3 regions of the Streptomyces sp. NPDC048506 genome follow, and region 2 is predicted to be linked to each of the others. Evidence: riboswitches for the same ligand, from Rfam matches in the RefSeq annotation. Region 2 holds a riboswitch; each other region holds the start of a gene.
The links. Region 2 has a riboswitch for cobalamin ahead of AB0C96_RS14545 (acyl-CoA thioesterase). Riboswitches for the same ligand answer to the same signal wherever they lie in the genome.
Positions count from the first base shown of each region.

Region 1: another riboswitch for cobalamin. It lies ahead of AB0C96_RS13185 (cobalamin biosynthesis protein); the one in region 2 lies ahead of AB0C96_RS14545 (acyl-CoA thioesterase).
Region 3: another riboswitch for cobalamin. It lies ahead of metE (5-methyltetrahydropteroyltriglutamate--homocysteine S-methyltransferase); the one in region 2 lies ahead of AB0C96_RS14545 (acyl-CoA thioesterase).

Region 1 is NZ_JBEZIX010000013.1:119,615-125,221, reverse strand. Features, by position in the region: gene AB0C96_RS13200 (extracellular solute-binding protein) at 1-360, opposite strand, end outside; gene AB0C96_RS13195 (caspase family protein) at 357-3,029, opposite strand; gene AB0C96_RS13190 (hypothetical protein) at 3,035-3,478, opposite strand; cobalamin riboswitch at 3,682-3,815, shown strand; gene AB0C96_RS13185 (cobalamin biosynthesis protein) at 3,999-5,000, shown strand; gene AB0C96_RS13180 (cobyric acid synthase) at 5,048-5,607, shown strand, end outside.
Region 2 is NZ_JBEZIX010000015.1:56,276-61,882, reverse strand. Features, by position in the region: gene AB0C96_RS14565 (ferritin-like domain-containing protein) at 1-395, shown strand, start outside; gene AB0C96_RS14560 (helix-turn-helix domain-containing protein) at 448-1,170, opposite strand; gene AB0C96_RS14555 (PaaI family thioesterase) at 1,237-1,695, shown strand; partial or broken gene AB0C96_RS14550 (transposase) at 2,337-2,575, opposite strand; gene AB0C96_RS14545 (acyl-CoA thioesterase) at 2,732-3,112, opposite strand; cobalamin riboswitch at 3,331-3,512, opposite strand; partial or broken gene AB0C96_RS14540 (short-chain fatty acyl-CoA regulator family protein) at 3,593-3,802, opposite strand; gene AB0C96_RS14535 (MFS transporter) at 4,292-5,434, shown strand; gene AB0C96_RS14530 (sugar ABC transporter permease) at 5,431-5,607, shown strand, end outside.
Region 3 is NZ_JBEZIX010000014.1:72,237-77,843, reverse strand. Features, by position in the region: gene metE (5-methyltetrahydropteroyltriglutamate--homocysteine S-methyltransferase) at 25-2,349, opposite strand; cobalamin riboswitch at 2,523-2,710, opposite strand; gene AB0C96_RS13845 (aldo/keto reductase) at 2,852-3,907, shown strand; gene AB0C96_RS13840 (Ig-like domain-containing protein) at 3,996-5,174, opposite strand; gene AB0C96_RS13835 (DUF6777 domain-containing protein) at 5,407-5,607, opposite strand, start outside.

The sequences.
Region 1 (5,607 bases), on a different contig from region 2:
GTCCAGGGGCGCGTCCCAGGGGCGGATCACGCCCGCCTCGGCGAACTCCGCGGTCCAGGCCACGTCGAGGTTCAGGACGTCGTAGTCGCTGTTGCCGGACTGGCCCGCGGCCAGCAGCTGGCTGCGCTGGCCGTCGGCGGTGTCCGGGAGCTTGACGATCCGCACCGTGCGGCCGGTGCGCTTCTCGAACGCCCGGATGAGCTCCTGGCGGACGCCGGTGCTGCTCAGGTCGCTACCGGTGGCCACGACGATCGGCCCCAGCTCCGGGCCGGGCTCCGGCCCCGCGGTGCAGCCGCCGACCGCCGCCGTCAGCAACAGGCACAGCAGGGCGGCCGGCCAGCCCGCACGGGAGCGTCTCATCGGTCCCCCCGGCCTGCCGTGCCGATCGAGGCGACCAGCCCGGCCAGCAGGTCGGGCGCCTGTGGACCACCGGGTACGCACTGCCCCCGGGACGCGCCGGCCAGCCCCTGAAGGGCGAAGGTGTCGCAGCCGGTCCGGCCCATCACCAGCGTCAGCACCGGCACCGCGGGCTTCTCCTTCAGCAGCGCGGTGAGGGTCTGCTCGACGCCCGCCGCGCGCCCCGGCCCGCCGTCGTCCTCGTCGAGGATCAGCACGATCGCCTGATTGCTGCCGGCCGACTTCTTCATCTCCCGTACCGCGACGGTCAACGCCTCCTCCATGGCGGCGCCGTGGTCGACGAGCTCGCCCGGGCCTCCCCTGCCGATCCTCTCCAGCTCGGTCTTGCCCCGGGCAGGGTCGGCGGTGCCGAGCGGGACGACCCGGCGCACCGACCCCCGGTCGCCGGGGTGCGCACGGTCCGGGAAGGTCCACAGGCCGTAGGTGTGGCGGTCGCCGACCATCTCCAGGACTCGGCCCGCCGCGGCGAGCGCCACCGGCAGCTTGCCGCCGTCGGCCATCGACGTGGAGGCGTCCATCAGGATCAGCAGCCGGCTGGACTTCTGGGCCTTGTCGTAGCCGTCCAGCACCCGGGCGACCTGGCCGGGGCCGACCGCGAACCGGTTGACCGGGGCGTCCAGGTCGGCGCCCGCGCGGCTGCTCCGCAGCGGCGAGCCCGCCGGGAGCACGGGCTGCCCGCCGCCGTCCGCGCCGGCCCCGCCGGTCACCGGACGGTAGCCCTGCCCGACGAGGGTCCGCTGGCCGCCGGCCGGGTCCCGCAGCCAGCCGGCGAACCGGTCGACCGCGGCCCGCCTGGGGGTGGCGTCCGTGGTGCCGCGCCAGTCGACCCGGATCAGCGGGTGGTCGAGCGCCGGCACGTTCCTGGGGTAGTACGCCGCGTACCGGTCGCCGGGGGCGAGCGGGGCGTCCTGGGCGGGGCAACTGCCGATCGCGTGGCCGAGGTTGAAGTCGGCGAGGGACTTCTCGGAGACCAGCGGCGCCGCGTGGGCGCCCTGGCCGGTGCCGGGGCCGCCCCGGCGGTCCGGGCCGGCGGCCGGGCGCAGCGAGCAGAGCAGCTCGGTGCTGCCCGCGTACTGGCTGCCCGGTGCGGACAGCCGCTGCTCGGCGCCCTCGGCGAGGGCCGGGTCGGGGTCGCCCGACGGGCCGATGGCGGAGCCGTCGCCCGCGAGGTAGAGGCCGATGGTGTGCAGCAGTCCGGTGCCGGACAGCACCGGACTCGGGCGGAGGAGTCTCAGGTCGCCGTGGGCGCTGTCGGTGCCGGCGAGCAGGTCCCGCCAGGAGGCGCCGACCGGTTCGACGTCGTCCAGCCGCTTGGTGGCCGGGATGCCGACGACCAGTGGGCTGTAGGCGACCGGGCCGGTGTTGTGCAGGGCCGCCGGGGAGCCGGCCGGGGGCATCCCGCGGCGGGCCTCCTCGTAGTCGGCGGTGGATTCGGGGATCCACAGGTCGGGCTGCGGCCCCGGCCGGTAGAGAGGGTCGGGGCCCTTGGTGTCGGACGCGCCCCGGCCGGTGCCCTTGGCCTCGCCCTGCCAGCGGTCGGCGGCGGCGAAGCCCTGGTCGACCTGGTCCTTGGCGGCGGAGTAGACGGTGATCTGGGCGCGCCGGCAGCCGCGCGGCAGGTCGCCCTCGCCGGGCAGCGGGCGGGTGTTGAGCTCGGACATCTCGTAGTCGAACGCAGCCTGGCGCAGGGCGGGTTCGGCCTCCGGGGCGGTCAGCAGCCGCAGCTCCAGGGCGGGCGGGCAGTCCGGCAGCGGGCGCAGCACCTGGAGGGCGACCAGCCCGGCGGCGGCCAGCACCAGCACCGTGCACAGGGCCAGCAGCAGCCGCAGCCGGGGCCGGAGGTGCTGGTTGAACCAGCGGCGTAAGCGGACCCGCGGCGGGGTCGGCAGCCGCACTTCGGGGGTGGCGAAGGTCAGGACGACGTCGTCGACGGTGTTCTGCTTCGCCGACCGCGGCTCCCACACGTCACCCATCGGGGTCCGCTCGTCGGCGAGCCGCACCCGCAGCTCCCGCACCAGGTCCTCGAAGGTGACGAACCGGCGGCCGGGGATGCCGTGTTCCAGGACCTCCACCACGGCCCGGGTGAAGAGCGTGCCGCCGGCCGGTTCGTCGCCGCTGAAGATCCGGCGGTTGGGCTGGGCGGCCATCAGCAGCGACATCGGCTTGCGGCGGGAGTGGAAGGCACCGTCGGCGTTGCCGGAGTAGCAGCACTCCAGGACGATCACGATGCGCTCGGCCCGGGCGTTGTCGAGGCAGGAGAGGACCATGTCCTGCCAGGAGACGGTGGTGTGGCTCTGCCGGGGCACCGACGCGCCGACCATCAGCTGGAGATCGCCGCCGTCGCTGCCGACCCAGCCGTGGCCCGAGAAGTGCACCAGCAGCAGCCCGCGCGCCTCGTCGGCGGCGGCGGTGAGCGCCTGCACCAGCTCCCACGGCTCCTCGGGGCGGCAGAGCGTGACCTCGTCGGCGGTGAACAGATCGGTGCCGGTGAGCGCGCGGCGGAGCTCCGCGGCGTTGTCCTCCACCGCGGGCAGGTCGGTGAGGGTGGTGTAGTCGTGGACGCAGATCAGCAGCGCGCGGTTGAGCTTTCCCCGTGCGTCGTATTCGGACATCCGGCTCAGTCCTCGACGGTGCTGCCGCCCCCGTGCGCCGGGCTGCCGGGATCGCGGCGTGTGGTGTCGCCGACCGTGTGCACCTCCCCGCCGGTGCCGACGTCGACGGCGGGCGCCTCGCCCGCGGCGCGCTCCTCCTTGCGGCGCCGCAGCCACTCCCGCAGGGCGATGCTCAGCCCCTTGGTGACCTCGGTGGCGACCGCGCCCACGATCACCAGGATCAGGTCGTCCACGCCCACGGCCATGTCACCCAGATCGGGTCCGTCGGGCGGGCCGGTCTCCGGGGCGGGGTGCGGCCGCTGCTCCCAGGAGTGTTCCTGGCGGGTCAGCCAGGGTTCGCGCTCCAACCACGCCCGGAGGTCGTCGAGATCCTGCTGCGGATTGTTCGTCCCCGTGACCCTGATGCTGATCTCGTGACGACCCTCATGTCGATCGGCGCTCTCCGGCATCCCCCGGCCCCCCTTCCGGCGGCCCCGTCGCCACCGTGCACCAGATAGTGACGTGGGATCAGGGGCAGGGGCAACCGTCTGTGACGCCACAGCCACCCTGTGGCGTCCGCCACAGCGCCCGCCGTGGTGCAGCGCCGCAGGTCAGGGGTGAGTTGACGGGCATTCGCGGGGCGTGGTGGACTGCCGGGGCCAATCGGCGACAGAAGAGGAAGTCCGGTGAGAATCCGGCGCGGTCCCGCCACTGTCACCGGGGAGCGTCCCTCCGACGAGGGCCACGGTCCGTACCCGTACGGACTGGAAGGCCGGAGGCCACGCCGATCCGGGAGCCAGGAGACTCTCGTCGCCGTTCCGTCGAACCAGGGCGCGGACCCTGAGTGAGGACGTACGCCCATGCCCGGCTGCCCTTCGAGAGCCCCGATGCCCGCTGCCGCAGGGCCCGTTCGAGGCGCCGTGCCAGGCGTCCCAGGCGTCGCGGCCCAGGCGGGACCGTGCGGACACGCCCTGCCGGCGGCCTGACCCGATGCGCGGCGAACACGCGGGATATGCGTGCGGCGCGGCCCTCGGCTTCCTCGGCGACCTGATCGCGGCGGATCCCCGGCGCGGCCATCCGGTGGCCGCGTTCGGCCGGGCCGCGGGCGCCGTCGAGCGACGGCTGTGGCGCGACCACCGCGGCTACGGGGCGGCGCACACCGTGCTGTGCGCGGGCGGCGCGGCCGCCGGTGCCGCCCTGTTGCAGCGCGCCGTGGGGCGCCGCCGCGGCGCCCGGGTCACGCTGACCGCGGCGACGGTGTGGGCGGTGCTGGGCGGCACCTCGCTCGGCCGGGAGGCGCGGGCCGTCGGCGGTGCGCTCACGGCGGGCGATCTGGACGTGGCGCGGGAGCGGTTGCCGCATCTGTGCGGGCGCGATCCGCAGGCGCTGGACGGGCCGCAGATGGCCCGCGCGGTGGTGGAGTCGGTCGCCGAGAACACCTCGGACGCGGTGGTGGGCGCCCTGGTGTGGGGCGCGCTCGGCGGAGTGCCCGGGCTGGTGGCGTTCCGGGCGGTGAACACCCTGGACGCGATGGTGGGTCACCGGTCGCCGCGCTACCGCCGCTTCGGCTGGGCCGCGGCCCGGCTCGACGACCTGGCCGGCTGGCCCGGCTCCCGGCTGACCGCCGCACTGACCGTGCTCGCCGGCCCGGACCGGCGCGGTGCGCTGCGGGCCTGGCGGGCGGACGGCGGTGCCCACCCGAGCCCCAACGCGGGCCCGGTCGAGGCGTCCTTCGCGGGCGCCCTGGGCGTACGGCTGGGCGGCACGCTGGCGTACGGCGGGCGCGTCGAGCACCGCCCGGTGCTCAACGGCGCGGCGCGGCCGGCCACCGCGGACGACATCGAGCGGGCGGTGCGGCTCTCCCGACGGGTGAGCGCGCTGGCGCTGGCGGCGACGGTGGCGGGGCGGCTGGCGGTGGCCGCGGCACGGCGCGGGAACCGCAGTGCGAGCGGGTACCGGAGCGGCAGCGCGAGCGGGAAGGGACCCCGGTGAACAGGAAGTTGAAGGCCTCGTCCGGTGCGGGCGTCGGCGGTGGCCTGATGGTGGCCGGCACGACGTCCGACGCCGGCAAGAGCGTGGTGACGGCGGGGATCTGCCGCTGGCTGGTCCGGCAGGGCGTCCGGGTGGCGCCGTTCAAGGCGCAGAACATGTCGCTCAATTCGTTCGTGACGCGCCAGGGCGAGGAGATCGGGCGGGCCCAGGCGATGCAGGCCGCCGCGGCCCGCGTGGAGCCGACCGCGCTGATGAACCCGGTCCTGCTCAAGCCGGGCGGCGACCGCAGCAGCCAGGTGGTGCTGCTGGGCAAGCCGGTGGGCGAGCTCAGTGCCCGCGGCTACCACGCGGGGCGCCAGGAGCAGTTGCTGGACACCGTGACCGGGTGCCTGGCCGAGCTGCGGCGGACGCACGACGCGGTGATCTGCGAGGGCGCCGGCAGCCCCGCCGAGATCAATCTGCGGCGCACCGACATCGTGAACATGGGCATCGCCCGGGCCGCCCGGATACCGGTGGTGGTGGTCGGCGACATCGACCGCGGCGGGGTGTTCGCGTCGTTCTTCGGGACCACCGCGCTGCTGTCGAAGGAGGACCAGGCGCTGGTCGC
Region 2 (5,607 bases):
GGTACGCCTACGAACGCAGCTTCATAGCTGTGATGCAGGGGTTGCTGTACCCGGTCTGCGAGCTCCTGGTGCGGACACCGCTCGTCAAGGGGCAGCCGTCCGTCAACGCCGGACCGCCCTTCCAGTACTACGCGTTCAAGACCAAGCAGCCGAAGGCCGAACTCGCCGCACTCTGCGAGAAGCTGCTCCCGAGCTATGCCGCACTGGGCGGTGACGACGGAGTCCAGCGGCAGATCTCGCTGCTGCCGGACTCCAGCTTCCCTGACGGCCCTGATCACGCGGACGGCGCCCGCCGGCCATACGGAGGGCGCCGTCGCGTCGGTGGGCAGCGCCCCGTACCCGTCCTTGAGGGCACGGTCGACCGCATCAACACCCACTTGGCCCCCAGGCAATGAACTGACCGGTCCGCAAAGGGGATTCAGCCGCAAACGCGGCCGCCGGGTTCGCTCACCCGCCGTCCTCCACCGCGGTGTTCAGCTGCTGTCCGGCGATGGGAGCACGACCGCGGTGTGGGACCGTGGCAGGCGTGGCGCGGAGCAGGTAGCCGGAGAACCAGGTGGGGAAGGCCCGTCGCAGCGTGCTCGGTCCGGTCAAGGTGACGGCTCCTGAGCGCAGGAGCGGGGCCCATGGTGTCTCACCGAGCCAGTAGCGGGTCAGTGCCTCCAGGTCGGCGTCTACTCGCAAGGCCACCTCGAAGCCGCCGTCGTCAGTGCACAGGTCGACCTGCGGCCGGGCGATGTGCAGGAAGTACGGCCCGCCCTCGGTTCCGCGGAAGCGCAGTTCGACGATGGTCCGCCGCTCCGGCAGGTGCTCGGTCACGGTACGGCGGCGGATGTCCCACACCAGGACATCGGGGTCGAGGTGTTCGGGCCGCAGGCCGCGCCGGTCCCAGTGCATGGCCCAGCCGCCCAGTTCCCGCACCACCGGCGCCAGATTCTCGCCCGCCTCGGTGAGCCGGTAGCCGCCGTCCTCCCGTGACACGATCCCGGCCTTCTCCAGGGTCTTCAGGCGCGTCGAGAGCATGGTCCGTGAGATGCGCGGCAGACCCCGGCGGATGTCGTTGAAATGCCGCTCGCCCAGCAGCAGCTCCCGTACGACCAGCAGCGTCCACCGCTCACCCAGGACTTCCAGCGCGCGGGCGACCGCGCAGAACTGCCCGTATCCACTCATGCAGCCCACGGTAGCGGTCCAGAATCCGTACTTGTCTTGGCGTGGAAGCGATCTAGCGTTACTGCCATGAGCAGCGAAAACACCGAAACCACCGCTCCTTCCGGCCTGGACTTCCTGCGTTCGATCATCGAGGGCCGTACGCCGCAGGCACCCATCTCGCACACGCTCGGCTTCACGCTCGTCGACGCCGAGCCCGGCCGGGCGGTCTTCGAGGGCGGAACCGGCGAGCACCTGTACAACCCGATGGGCACCGTGCACGGCGGCTACCTGACCACCCTGCTGGACTCGGCGCTCGGCTCCGCGGTCTTCAGCCGCCTGCCCGCCGGTACGGGCTACACGACCGCACAGCTCAACGTGCATCTCATCCGGCCGGTGACCGCGCGGACCGGAAAGCTCCGGGCGACCGGCACCGCCGTCCACGTCGGGCGCACGCTCGGCACCGCCGAGGCTCAGGTGGTCGGCGTCGACGACGGGAAGGTGTACGCACACGCCACCACCACGTGCGCGATCTTCCCCGTCCAGTGAGAGCGGCTCCACGAGTGATGGCCCTGAGACGGCCCGATCCGTCGCCGCCCAGCGCCACATGCCCCGGTCCGCTGTGATCGCCGCCCGGCTGCTCGACCACCGGCCAGCCGGCCAAGGCACTGTCAAAGACGTGCACCACGTGAGCGTGGCCACGATGGGAGAATCTGGGGAGAATCGGCTGTGTAAGACGGCATGAACCTGAAAGACCGTGAAAGGTGGATATCCGCCGGCCAGGCAGGTTCTGATCCGCATCGGCGCAGGTCAGCCTTGACGTGGGCGATCGGTCGGATCGTGGCTCAGTCGGGTTGGGCTGCTTTCACCGGCTCCCCGCTGTTCCCCGCTCGATCTGGTGCGCTTGTGGTGCGGGGGTGAGGGGGTGAGCGGAACAGGGCCGAGGGCTGCCGCGTTCGCAGGGTGGGTTGTCAGTGGCCCTGGCTAGCATCTTGGATGCGCGGTCGACTTCCGGGGTGTCCAGCTCTGTAGAGCAGCTTCATCCCCGATTCTGTCTGGGGGCGGCCCGGGGCCGACCCGGGACCTAACCGACGGTCGGGCTTCGTCGATGGCCAAGAGCGAGACCTGTCAGCGCCGGCCGCGCACCAATCAGTGCTGTACGTCGACCGCTGGTGTACGACTTCCAAGCGTGCACCTGCCCGGACAGACGCGACCAGGTGAGGCGCGTTCACCGCCCGCCACCGCCGCTGGGCGGACTCCACCAGCTTGAAGACCATGGCCAGGGCGGCGGTGCGGGAGCCGGCCCCGCGGGTGACGTTGGTCCGCGACCGCACGGTGGAGATGGGGAATCAATGGGGTTCGTGGTGCGCAAATGGATCCAGTGCTCGGCGGGGAAGCCGAGGAAGGCCAACAGCTACTCCTCGTCGTCGTTCGACGGACTGGTGGCAAGGCACGCACATCCTGAGGCGCCACTGCAGGTCGAGTACCAGCTCACCGCTTTGGCCCGGACCCTGCTGGCACTCTGGTGGCACGGGTGGTTCTGTTCACGAGCTTCTCGCGAACAGAACCACCCGTGCGCACGTCGCTAGGCGAGTTGGCCTCCACGCGCGTTCGTCCCGCCGTCGTCAAGAGCGGGAACCGGGCGGGGCGTGCCTTCGGCGTCGATCGCGACGAAGGTGAGTCGGCCGGTGGCCACTTCGGCGACGGGGCCGGCGGCGTTCCAGCGCTCGGCCGTCACACGGACCACCACCGTCATCGATGTCCGGCCGGCGCGTTCGAGTTCGGCGTGCACGCTGAGCAGATCGCCGGCGCGCACGGGGGCGAGAAAGGTCATCCGGTCGACAGAGACGGTCACGGCCGGGCCATCGGCGTGGCGCCCGGCGGCGGCAGCGGCTGCGTCATCGATGAGCTTCATCACGACGCCACCGTGGATGGTGCCGTAGAGGTTGGTGTCGTGCTCGCTCATGATGTGCGCGAGTGTGACCCGGGAATCAGCCGGTGTTTTCTTGGCAGCGGAATGCAGGGTGACGGTTCGGTCGGCCACGTCAACTCTCCTTCGCGAGTCGCGGCAAGCAGGCCCGGGGCGCGAAGGAAGCGGTGACGGAGGGGCACACCGTGTGCCCGGATCCGCCGGCCTCCGTCGAGCCGCCGAGATCACCGCACGCCCCGTGGCGTACGGGCAGCGGCAGGTATTCGGACTCGCGGGCACGCCTCCCGCACGTACGAGTCGTACGTACCAGGCATCTACTGGCCGTCGCTTCCCGGGCCCGAATGCGGGCCCAGTGCGTATGACGGCGGTCGTTCCCGCTCACCGCTGCGGGGCAGTCCCGGACTCTCACCGGGTTCCCTCTTACGACACGCCCGCCTGGCTGACGGGGCGAACCAGCTGCCACGCCAGGGTAACCGCAACGGGAGCCGGCCCTACTTCCTGTGCTCCGCGGCGCCGTCACGCCGGGCGGTCCGCCACCGGATACGGCACGAACGTGCCGCTGTTCTGGTCGATCTTCAGAGGGCGACCGAGGGCCGGTGCAGCGCGCTGGGAGCCGTCGAAGCGTTCGCAGACGTGGCAGCCCATGCCGATGGGTGTGGCGGCGGAGGGACCGTCGAGGTCGAGGCCGTCGGAGCAGACGACGCGTGAGGCGTGGCGGATCTCGCAGCGGTGGGAGGTGCGTATGAAGTGCTCGACGGCGTCGGAGTCGCCGCCGAAGCCACCGCGAGCGTCCACCCTGGCAGCGCAGGACCGGACATCACGGCATGCCCTGTCGCGGACAACACGACGCAGACCGCGGCGAACACCGCGGCCCGGATATATCGCAGCGCAGCGGTGACAGGCATGGCACCGACATCATGACAAGGCGCCCCACCGGTTTCGGACAGGGGGTGGCCGAATGCCGACCATGGCCTGCGTAAAGCGTCACCTTCAGCCGCCGGCGGTGCTGACAAGAACGACCAGCCTGCGGTCGGCCGGCGACCGGGAACTGGCGACCCGGCCCATACGACTGACTGGGGCGGGCCCCATGGAGGGGTCGCGGGCCGGCGTCTCGGGAGGGCTGCTGCGGTGCGAGTGAAGCGAGGGGCGGAGACAGAAGCGGAGGCCGGCGGACCCGACGGCGACATAACAGGGTCGCGAGGGCCGGGCCCGGCTGTGACCGTCCTGCTGACGAGCGCGATGGCCTTCTCGATGATGCAGCTCTTCCTGATCGGGGCGCTCGGGCCGCGACTGATCGGCGAGCTGGGCATCTCGCGGACGGTGCTGGGGCTGACGACCACGGCCGGGTTCGGTGCGGCGGCTCTGCTGTCGCCGGTGGCGGGGCGGTTGGTTGACCGGGTCGGGCCGCGGCGCTGTCTGGTGGTGCTGTTGCTGCTCGCCGGGGTCTCGTTGACGTTGATCGGGGCCGCTCCGGGGGCGGGGATGCTGCTGGCCGCGGTGGCGCTCGGTGGTCTGCCGCAGGCCCTGGCCAATCCGGCGACCAACAAGGTGATCCTGGCCGTCGTTCCGGCCGAGCGGCGGGGTGGGGTCACCGGGCTCAAGCAGTCCGGAGTGCAGTTCGGCGCCTTCGTGGCGGGGCTGCCGCTGTCACTGCTGGCCGTGGGCGTGGGCTGGCGCGGTGCGGTGTGGACGGCGGCGGGCACGGCGGCATTGGCCGCGGGGTGGGCCGCTCTCGCACTGCCGCCCGACGCGCCGGCGACGGCTCCCGGCCAGCGCCCACCGTCCTCCTCGCGAGGTGTGACGAAACGGCTGGCGGTCTTCTCCTTGTTGCTCGGCTGCGGTATCGCCTCGGTCAATACGTACCTGGCGTTGTTCGGTTCGCAGCGGCTGGGCCTCTCCCCCACCACGGCCGCCGCACTCGTAGCCGTTCTCGGCGTCGCCGGCATAGGCGGGCGCGTGGGGTGGTCGCGTGCGGCGGGGCGGCCGGGGCGGGCCGAGGCGATGCCCGCGCTGCTGGCGGCCGGGGCGGTGGGCGCGGCGCTGCTCCTCGCCGCCGCGGTCCTGGCGCATCCGCTGGTGTGGGTGGCCGCGATCACCCTCGGATCGTTCGCGGTGTCGGCAAATGCGGTGTCCATGGTGCTGGTGATGCAACGGGCGGCTCCGGGGCGTGCCGGGCAGGATTCGGCGCTGGTCTCGGCGGGCTTCTTCGCCGGGTTCGCGGTGGGCCCGCCGTTGTTCGGTGCGTTGGTGTCGGCCTCCGGCTACGTACCGGGATGGCTCCTGGTGGCCGCCGAGTTCGTGGCGGCGGCGATGGTCGCCGTACCGCTGATGTCGCGCCGCCGCGGGGAGCCGGGATGAGCGTAATGAACACGCCGTCAGGAGAGGCGAGTTGGGCCGACCGGGCGCTGGCGTCCCTGTTGGCGCGGGTCTCGGTGACGGCGGACGAGGTCGGTCCGCGCTTCCCCCTGTACGCGGACCCGGACACCGGGTCCTGGACCACCACCGCTCGGGGTTCGTGGACCGGCGGCTTC
Region 3 (5,607 bases), on a different contig from region 2:
CGATCCGGCGGGCGCCCCGTGGCGTCAGGAGGCCGCGTCCGGCAGGCCGGCGCGGACCTCCCGCGCCGCCGCGACCAGGTTCTCCAGCGCCGCGCGGACCTCGGGCCAGCCACGGGTCTTCAGCCCGCAGTCCGGGTTGACCCACAGGCGCTCGGCGGGGATCGCCTCAAGTCCCTTGCGCAACAGGCCCGTTGCCTCCGCGGCGCTCGGTACCCGCGGGGAGTGGATGTCGTAGACGCCGGGCCCCACCTCGCGGGGGTAGTCGGCCGCGGCCAGCTCGTCGGCGACCTGCATATGGGAGCGGGCCGCCTCCAGGCTGATCACATCGGCGTCCAGGTCGTCGATGGCCCGGACGATGTCGCCGAACTCCGCGTAGCACATGTGGGTGTGGATCTGGGTGTCCGGGCGGACGCCGCCGGTGGTGAGGCGGAAGGCCTCGGTGGCCCAGGCGAGGTACCCCGCGCGGTCGGCGGCGCGCAGCGGCAGCGTCTCGCGCAGCGCCGGCTCGTCCACCTGGATGACCGAACTGCCCGCCGCTTCGAGGTCGTCGACCTCGTCGCGCAGGGCCAGCGCCACCTGGCGGGCGGTGTCGCCGAGCGGCTGGTCGTCGCGGACGAAGGACCAGGCCAGCATGGTGACCGGACCGGTCAGCATGCCCTTGACCGGCCGGTCGGTGAGCGACTGGGCGTAGGCCGTCCAACGCACCGTCATCGGCCCGGGGCGGGCGACGTCCCCGGCGAGGACCGGCGGCCGGACGTAACGGGTGCCGTACGACTGGACCCAGCCGTGCTGGGTGGCCAGGTAGCCGGTGAGCTGTTCGGCGAAGTACTGGACCATGTCGTTGCGTTCCGGCTCGCCGTGCACCAGCACGTCCAGGCCGGCCTTCTCCTGGAAGGTGAGCACCTCGCGGATCTCGGCCGCGATCCGCTCCTCGTACCCGGCGGTGTCGATCCGGCCGGCCCGCAGCTCGGCGCGGGCGGTGCGCAGCTCGGCGGTCTGCGGGAACGAGCCGATGGTGGTGGTCGGCAGCAACGGCAGTCCCAGCCGGGCGCGTTGGGCGGCGGCCCGCTCGGCGTACGGCAGGGTCCGGCGACCGTCGGCCTCGGTGACGGCCGCGGCGCGGGCGCGCACCGCCGGGTCGTGGGTGAGTGCCGAGCCGGCCCGGGAGGCCAGCGCGGCGCGATTGGCGGCCAGTTCGGCCGCGATGGTGTCGGTGCCCCGGAGCAGGCCGCGGGCCAGGGTGACGATCTCCGTGGTCTTCTGACGGGCGAAGGCCAGCCAGCGGGCGATCTGCGGGTCGATCTCCCGCTCGGCGGTGGCGTCGAGCGGGACGTGCAGCAGCGAGCAGGAGGACGCGACGTCGACCCGGTCGGCGAGGCCGAGCAGGGTGCCCAAGGTGGTCAGGGACTTCTCGAAGTCGTTGAGCCAGACGTTGCGGCCGTTGACCACGCCGGCGACCAGGCGCTTGCCGGGGAGCCCGCCGACCGCCGCCAGATCGTCCAGGTTGGCCGCCGCGGATTCGGTGAAGTCCAGCGCCAGGCCGTCGACGGGCGCCTTGGCCAGTACCGGCAGCGCCTCGCCCAGCCGGTCGAAGTACGAGGCGACCAGCAGCTTCGGGCGGTCGGTGAGGGTGCCCAGGTGGTGGTAGGCGCGGGCGGCGGCGGCCAGTTCGGCGGGGTTGCGGTCCTGGACGAGAGCGGGCTCGTCGAGCTGCACCCACTCGGCGCCGGCCGCCCGGAGGTCGGCGAGCACCTCGGCGTAGACGGGCAGCAGCCGGTCGAGCAGCGTCAGCGGTTCGAACCCGGCGGCGACACCGGGCGCGGGCTTGGCCAGCAGCAGGTAGCTGACCGGCCCGACCAGGACCGGGCGGGCGGCGAGGCCGAGTGCGAGGGCCTCGGTCAGTTCGCCGACCTGCTTGGCGGAGTCCGCGACGAAGACCGCCTCCGGCCCCAACTCCGGTACGAGATAGTGGTAGTTGGTGTCGAACCACTTGGTCATCTCCAGCGGCGCCAGGTCCTGGGTGCCGCGGGCCATGGCGAAGTAGCCGTCCAGGGGATCGGCGGCCACCGCGGCACGGTGCCGGGCCGGGATCGCGCCGACCATCACGCTGGTGTCCAGGACGTGGTCGTAGTACGAGAAGTCGCCGGTCGGCACCTCGTCGATACCGGCCGCGGTGAGCTGCTGCCAGGCCGTGCGGCGCAGCCCGGCGGCGGTGGCCCTCAGGGCGTCCGCGTCGACGCGGCCCTTCCAGTACCCCTCGATGGCCTTCTTCAGTTCGCGGTGCTGCCCCTGCCGGGGGTAGCCGTGCACGGTGGCCCGTACTGCCGCGGCTGTGGACGTGCTGGTCACGGAACTCTCCTTCGCGAGCGTGCCTCTGTGGACCCCGGGACGGGGGAGGGCGCGAAGGGGTGGCCCACCGGGCGGGTCGCGGGTGCGCTGCCGCCGCCCGTGCCGCCTGGTGTGTCCGCCGACCCGCCCTCGAAGGTCACCGAGATCACCCCGCACACCGGTCGTGCGGGGGCACTGGCAGGTCTTCGGACTCGCGGGCACGTCCGCCAAGGGCGGATACCTACTGGCCGTCGCTTCCCAGGCCCGGACGGGCCCAGTGCGTGTGACGGCGGTCGTTCCCACTCACCGCTGCGGGGCAGTCCCGGATTTCCACCGGGTTCCCTCTTACGACGCACCTGCCTGGCGGGCAGGGCGAACCAGACGCAAGGGCCAGCCTAGGCGATGCCCTCCCGACCCCTGTAGGCCCTCCCCGGTGATCCGGTCACCCGCGCCGGGCACGCCTCGCGTTGGAGAGCGCTTCAACTCCTAGCGTGGTGATCACCTACCGAGCGAAGGGAACACCGTGCGCTACACACTGTTCGGCAAGACCGGCCTGCGGGTCAGCGAGCTGAGCCTGGGGACCATGACCTTCGGCGAGGAGTGGGGATGGGGCGCGGCCAAGCACACCAGCAGCCGGATCCTGGACGCCTACGCCGACGCCGGCGGCAACTTCCTCGACACCGCCAACAACTACACCGACGGCGCCGCCGAGCAGTTGCTCGGGGAGCTGCTCGAAGGCCGCCGGGACAGCTTCGTGCTGGCCAGCAAGTACACCTGCGCGACCCGTAAGGGCGATGTGAACGCGGCGGGCAACCACCGCAAGAACCTGGTCCGGTCGGTGGAGGCGAGCCTGGACCGGCTGCGCACCGACCACCTCGACGTGCTGTGGGTGCACGCCCGGGACAACTTCACCCCGGTCGACGAGCTGATGCGGGCGCTCGACGACCTGGTGCGCTCGGGCAAGGTGCTCCACCTGGGCGTCTCCGACTGGCCGGCCTGGGAGATCGCGCAGGCCAACACCCTCGCCGAGCTGCGCGGCTGGAGCGCGTTCGCCGGCTCGCAGCTGCGCTACAACCTGCTGGAGCGGACACCGGAGCGGGAGTTGCTGCCGCAGGCCCGCGCCTTCGACCTGGCCGTACTGGCGTGGGCGCCGCTGGCGGCCGGCAAGCTCACCGGCAAGTACCGCCGCGGCGAGACCGGCCGGCTGGACGTCACCGGCAGCCACACAGGGGACCACAACGAGGACGAGACCCTCACCGCGGTACTGGAGATCGCCGAGCAGGGCGGCTGGAGCCCCGCGCAGGTGGCGCTGGCGTGGCTGCGCAGCCGGCCCGGCAACGTCATCCCGATCATCGGCGCCACCAAGGAGAGCCAGCTCGCCGACAACCTCGCCGGCCTCGACGTCGAGCTGGACGGGGCGGCGCTGGCACGGCTGGACGCGGCGAGCGCGGTGCCGCTGGGCTTCCCGCACGACTTCCTGCGGCAGCCCGGCATCACCGAGAACGTCTACGGCGACCGCTGGGCCGACATCGAGGACAAGCGCTCCACCTACCGCCGCACGGTGCACGAGGTCCGCTGACCCGGCGCAGCCCGCCGGGAGCCGGAGCGTCGAACGCCGCCGCCCGGATGCCGGGCGGCGGCGTGCGCTCAACTCCCCGGTCGGGGGCCTACTTCAGGGCGCTGCGCTGCTGCCACTGCTGCCAGGTCTCCTGCCAGACCTCCAGGCCGTTGCCGACGTCGGTCTTGTTGGGGTTGGTGGTGCCCTTCACCTCGACCGTGGAGCCGATCGTCAGGAAGTCGTAGACCTTCTTGGCGTCCGAGGTGGTCATGCCGAAGCAGCCGTGGCTGTTGTTGACCACGCCGAGCGACTTGTTCCACGGGGCGGAGTGCAGGAAGGTCCCGGAGGCGGTGAGGTGGGTGACCCACTGCGAGTCCAGCATCCACTCGTCGCCGTGGCCGATGGTGGCGGAGTCCATCGTCTCCGCCGCGTTCTTGCTGCGCACGGTGTGCACCCCACCGCGGGTCGGGTCCTGCGGGGAGCCCGCGGAGCCGGTGATGCTGCCGACGTTCTTGCCGTTCTCGTACATGGTCAGGGTGTGCGAGGGGACGTCGATGACGGCCTTGCGGTCGGCGCCGACGGTGAAGCCGAAGGTGTAGTCCCGGGCGAACCAGCCGCCGGCCGTCCCGGAGTTGATACCGCCCAGCGCGCCGTTCACCGAGACCTTGGTGCCGGCCGGCCAGTAGTCCTTGGGCCGCCAGTCGATCCGGTCCTTGCCGGACCAGTCCTTGACCCAGCCCCAGGAGCCCTCGACCTTCGGCTGGGAGGTGACCTTCAGTGCCTTCTCGATCTCGGCGCGCCGGTCCTTGGCTATCGGGTGGTCGAAGAGGATCGATATCGGCATGCCGGTGCCGACGGTCTGGCCGCCGCCCGGGGTGTTGGTGAGCTTGTTGACCTTGTCGGCCTGCTCCGTGGTGAACGTCGAGGTGGCGGAGGACTCCTTGCCCTGCGTCGACTTCGCGGTGGTCTTCACGGTGTAGGTGGTCTGCGGCCGGACCTTGCCGTCAGAGGTCCATGAGGCGCCGCCGCCGGCCAGCCGCCCGGCGACCTTGGCGCCCTTGTCGTCCTTGACCTCGACCGCGGTGAGCTTGCCGCCGGAGGCCCGTACGGATATCTCCGAGCCGAGCTTGACGGACTTGCTGCCCGCGGACGGGGTGACGGTCACCTTCGCCGCCGGCGCGTCCTCCTTCGCCGCGTCGGTGCCGCCGTCGCACGCGGTCATCAGTCCGGCGGCCGCTATCAGGGCGGGTATGAACCGGGCGGGGTGGCGTCGGAGTGCGGCGTGCACGGGAGTCCCTCCAAAGCAGAACGGCTGGCAGTGGCGGGGTCGGGCCCAGTGAGGGCGTAACCGTCAAAGGTCGCCAATGCCCCCGCCGCACAGGGAGAGGGGATGTTCGCTGCGATGGTTGTCCGATGCACCGGATATTCAGGACACAGTTCGATATCGACGCCGGTGGAGCGCGAGGTTCCGGTCCTTCCGCCGGTTTCCTCGCGCCGTCTCCCGGCCTCCGGTCCCCGCGTCAGTAGCCGGGGGCCGATGTCCCGCCGCCGGTCGTCGTGCCACCGCCGGTCGAGGTTCCGCCGGTGGCGGCGGACTCGCCGCCCGTCGTGGTCCCGCCGCCGGTCGAGCCGCCCGTCGAGGTGCCGCCGCCGGTGCTGGACTCGCCGCCGGGAGTGGTGCCCCCGGTGGTCTCGGTCGGCCCACCGGTGGTGCTGGTGCC